Regions from separate parts of the Vibrio sp. CB1-5 genome, predicted to be linked through region 2. Evidence: riboswitches for the same ligand, from Rfam matches in the RefSeq annotation. Region 2 holds a riboswitch; the other holds the start of a gene.
The links. Region 2 has a riboswitch for lysine ahead of ACJB0T_RS10405 (Na+/H+ antiporter NhaC family protein). Riboswitches for the same ligand answer to the same signal wherever they lie in the genome.

Region 1 (2,473 bases), on a different contig from region 2:
GGATGGCGTCAGTTATCTAGTGTTGCAAAGACTACTTCAACACAGTCTCAAGCGCCTTTAGACAAAGCGCTACATTCTCTCTCCTCGCGCCGTAGCCCATCAAACCGATACGCCATGCTTTTCCAGCTAAAGCCCCAAGCCCCGCACCAATCTCAAGGTTATACTCTTCTAGCAATTGGCTTCTCACTGCAGCGTCATCAACACCTTCAGGAAGGTAGACCGCATTTAATTGTGGTAGTCGACTGTTTTCTTCAACCACGAAACTCAACCCCAAGTTTTCTAACCCTTCACGCAGCAAAAGATGCATATCTTTGTGGCGCTGCCATGCATTCTCTAGACCTTCGTTCTTCAAAAGCACCAATGACTCATGAAGCGCGTAAAGGCTGTTTACTGGCGCTGTGTGGTGATAACTGCGCTTACCTTCCCCACTCCAGTAGCCTAGTACCAAGCTCTGATCCAAGAACCAACTTTGAACTGGTGCTTGTCGTGACTTAATCACTTCAATCGCCGCAGGAGAAAGCGTCACTGGCGAAAGGCCGGGTACGCAAGACAGGCACTTCTGACTGCCAGAATAAACAGCATCAAGCTGCCACTCATCAACAAGGAGTGGTACGCCACCTAAAGAGGTCACCGCATCCACAATCGTTAGCATGCCGTGTTTTTTAGCCAGTGCTCCTAGCGTTTTAGCATCACTTACCGCACCAGTTGATGTTTCAGCATGCACAAACGCAAGGATCTTCGCATCGGGATGTTCAGCAATCGCTTGTTCTACTTTCGACACAGAAACAGGTGCGCCCCACTCATCATCCACCACAATAGCTTCACCACCGCAGCGAACCACGTTCTCACGCATGCGCTCACCAAACACACCATTACGGCACACGATAACCTTATCACCTGGCTCAACTAAGTTTACAAAACAAGTCTCCATACCAGCACTACCAGGAGCAGAAACCGCGATTGTGAATTCATTTTCTGTTTGGAATGCGTATTTCAGTAGCGCTTTCAGCTCATCCATCATGCCAATAAAAAGCGGATCAAGGTGACCTATCGTTGGGCGGCTTAAGGCCTGCAATACTTGCGGATAGATATCAGATGGGCCAGGTCCCATTAGGGTACGGTGAGGGGGCACAAAGCTTGAAATGGTCATGGGCAGTTATCCTATTAGGTTATTGTAGTTGTTGGGGAAAACATCACGTGGACGTTAATGTCATCTACAATGGCGAAAAAACAACATTTTTGCAACATCCAACCACTCAAGTTTTTCATGTGAAATGCATAAACATCCATTGACTTTTGGCACGCAAAAACGTTGAATAAACACACTATCTGTAGCCAATCGTTTTCATTGACGTTCTCGATGCTACAGCGGAAGAGGAGCACTGCCCAGGCAAGTGATTTGTGAAGCCGCAACTTCAATACAATTCACTCATGGGGAGCAGTGCCGAGATGAACTAAAATTGTCGGATTTAGTTTGTCGGTTAAACGGGCTGAATCCCTTTAACTGTCACCAAGATTTGGTGAAGAGCTTCTGAGGTCTATTCTAATATTCAGATTCCTCTGCTCTATTTCTCTCTTCAAACATCGGATGTTGGGTTACCAACCTTAAACTTTAAACTGGAAGTCCTGGAGAAACACTGTGAGCGCATTCAATGTAGCTAAATTTGGCGGAACAAGCGTCGCCAACTTCGAAGCCATGAGCCGTTGTGCCGAAATCATCGAAAATAACCCGCAAACCAAATTGGTCGTGAGTAGCGCTTGCTCAGGCGTAACCAACATATTGGTTGAACTTGCAAACGGCGTTAAAGACGAAGCTCGTCGTGCAGAGCTAATTAGCAAGCTTCGCGATATCCACACCGACATTATGTCAAAGCTCAATGACGTTAGCTCTATTGAAGCACGTGTTGATGCTTTGATTGAAAAGGTAGCAACGCTTTCAGAAGCAGCTTGCATTGCGGCTACTCCAAAGCTTACCGATCACCTAGTGGCATGTGGCGAGCGAATGTCCACGCATATCCTTACTCGCTTGATGCAAGAGCGTGGTATCAATGCAGTGCGTTTTGATATTCGTGAAGCGCTTAAGACTGACAGTGATTACGGTAAGGCAGAGCCAAACATCGAAGCGACCAAAGCAGCAGCTAGCGAGAAGCTGGTTCCTCTTTGCAAACAACATGTTGTAGTTACACAGGGCTTTATCGGCTCAGATGAAGATGGCGAGACTACCACGCTAGGTCGTGGCGGTAGTGATTACAGCGCAGCACTAATTGCTGAAGCCGTAGAAGCTGCTGGTCTTGAAATCTGGACAGATGTACCAGGTATCTACACGACCGACCCACGCATTGCACCAAATGCTCGTCCAATCCCAGAGATCAGCTTTAGTGAAGCGTCTGAAATGGCTAACTTCGGCGCCAAGATCCTGCACCCTTCAACACTACTACCTGCGCTGCGTCATCAAATCCCAGTTTTTGTAGGT
Region 2 (2,473 bases):
TCAACGTCGATACCGTCTTGAGCGATCATTTGCGCATATTCAGTTAGCTTAGCTTCACGAGCTTGTTTTGCTGCACGCTCTTCTGCTTCCGCTTCTTGTCTTTCACCAACAACAGTGGTTAGTTTTTCTAGTGCTTCTTCCAGTTGCTCAATAGTAAGTTCACGAGCAAATGCACGCAGGCTACGAATATTAAGTAGAGTTTTAGTTAATTCAGACATGACATTCCCATGAGTTATTTATTTGGTTTCGATTAATAATAAACATCAAATTTAAAATTGACAATATTTTCATAGTATCAAAACAATAAAAATAAGAATTCTTACAGAAATTTGATAATTGATGATGATTAACGTGCTCAAAACCTGACGTTCAGGAAAGATTAGTGCAATATTGATTCAATTTTGAATCTTCCTTCATAAAAGTCATTAAATTTTTGGACTTTGTTGCATATTGTACTAGAAGCTTGATTTGTAGAGTGCATCAATAGAGATAAAGTAATTATTCAACTTACTACTGATGTATTTATAACCGCAATGTTATTAAAAAGTTTATAAAACAATATGGATTACGTCGCATAAATCGCTAGTAGTGTGATTGAGTTTGCTAAAATGCATTGAGATAGCTTTGATACTACGATGTTCACAAATAGAGTCAATTCTTTACCAAGTTGCAACATCATTCATGTTGCAATTGACGATTTCATAAGTACAATGGCTTGCACCTAATGCAAGAGAAAGCACATTCTTTCACTCTAGTCAGTCTGAGTAGTGAATGATTTCTCTTGATGTAGAGGCGCGATAATGATCAGTAACCATCGTTGGGGTGATACCAATGAACGGTGATGAAAGGCATTGTCGCCGAAGTGAGAAAAGACCATCAATCTGCCTCGCTGGGGTTGTCTTCGAAAGGAACAACACTGCCATAGTCTATTATATTGTTAAACTATGGAGCGCTACTGTAGGGTTGGGTGAAGTGTTCGCTTCCCTTTCGCTTAGTTCAACGTTTGCGTCTGGACTTCTCGTCTATTGACGCATGTCTGCAGTAGATCTCTGACCATAATAAAAACTGGTTTTTGAAGATCATGAATTTAATCGATTTTGCTACATCACCATTATCACTGCTACCGCCGATCGTAGCATTGAGTTTGGCTATTATTACCCGTCGCGTTTTACTCTCGCTGGGTGTTGGTATCGTTTTGGGTGCCTTCTTACTTAATGACTATTCTGCAGTCAACGCCGCAGGCTACGTGTTCGACACCGTTTCTGGTGTGGTTATTGAAGATGGTGGTCTGAATACTTGGAACATGAGTATTGTTGGCTTCTTGTTGCTATTGGGTATGATGACTGCGTTGTTGACGCTGTCTGGTGGTACGAAAGCTTTTGCTGAATGGGCACAGGCTCGAGTAAAAAGCAAGCGTGGTTCAAAGCTTCTAGCTGCATTCTTGGGCGTATTTATCTTCGTTGATGATTACTTTAATAGCCTAGCTGTTGGTGCGATCTCTCGTCCTGTTACTGACCGTTTCTATGTATCGCGCGCTAAGCTAGCCTACATTCTTGACTCAACCGCTGCGCCAATGTGTGTGCTTATGCCAGCATCTAGCTGGGGCGCATACATCATGACTATCGTTAGCGGTATCTTGGTTGCTCATGGCATTACAGAATATTCTGCAATTGGTGCTTACGTTCGCCTTATTCCTATGAACTTCTACGCTGTATTTGCACTCTTGATGGTATTTGCCGTTGCCTGGTTCCAACTTGATGTGGGCCCAATGCGCAAGCATGAGTTGAACGCGAAACAAGGCCTAGGTTTCGATAAGGATAAAGAGAACGACGCAGAAGAAGCGCATGAACTGAATGAAGAGCTGGATATTAAGGAAAGCGATTTTGGTTCTGTTTCTGACCTAGTCCTGCCAATCTTAGTTTTAATCGGCGCTATGATTGCTGCGATGATTTACACCGGTGGCCAAGCTCTGGCTGCGGATGATATTGCATTTAACTTACTTGGTGCATTTGAAAATACCGATGTAGGCACTTCGCTTATTTACGGTGGTTCTGCAGGTCTCCTAACGGCGGTATTTACTGTTGTTAAACAGAAGCTGTCTGCTGCTGATATCGCAACGACAATGTGGATTGGTGCAAAATCCATGTTCGGCGCCATTCTTATTCTATTCTTTGCATGGTCTATCGGTTCTGTTATCGGTGACATGAAGACGGGTGCGTACCTTTCTTCAACGGTTCAAGGCAATATCAATGTACATTGGCTACCAGTCATTCTGTTCCTGCTGTCGGGTCTAATGGCGTTCTCTACAGGTACATCTTGGGGTACGTTTGGCATTATGCTACCAATCGCCGGTGACATGGCTGGCGCAACGGATATTGCAATGATGCTGCCTATGTTAGGTGCGGTGCTAGCGGGTTCGGTTTTCGGTGACCACTGTTCGCCAATTTCAGATACGACGATTCTCTCTTCAACA

Region 1: it holds a riboswitch for lysine, as region 2 does, so the genes downstream of both, lysC (lysine-sensitive aspartokinase 3) here and ACJB0T_RS10405 (Na+/H+ antiporter NhaC family protein) in region 2, are expected to answer to the same signal.

The regions. Positions count from the first base shown of each region.
Region 1 covers NZ_JBJHPB010000002.1:1,095-3,567, reverse strand. Annotated here, with positions in the region: gene ACJB0T_RS01495 (pyridoxal-phosphate-dependent aminotransferase family protein) at 32-1,150, opposite strand; lysine riboswitch at 1,365-1,539, shown strand; gene lysC (lysine-sensitive aspartokinase 3) at 1,640-2,473, shown strand, end outside.
Region 2 covers NZ_JBJHPB010000011.1:95,515-97,987, reverse strand. Annotated here, with positions in the region: gene ACJB0T_RS10410 (H-NS family histone-like protein) at 1-218, opposite strand, end outside; lysine riboswitch at 780-963, shown strand; gene ACJB0T_RS10405 (Na+/H+ antiporter NhaC family protein) at 1,082-2,473, shown strand, end outside.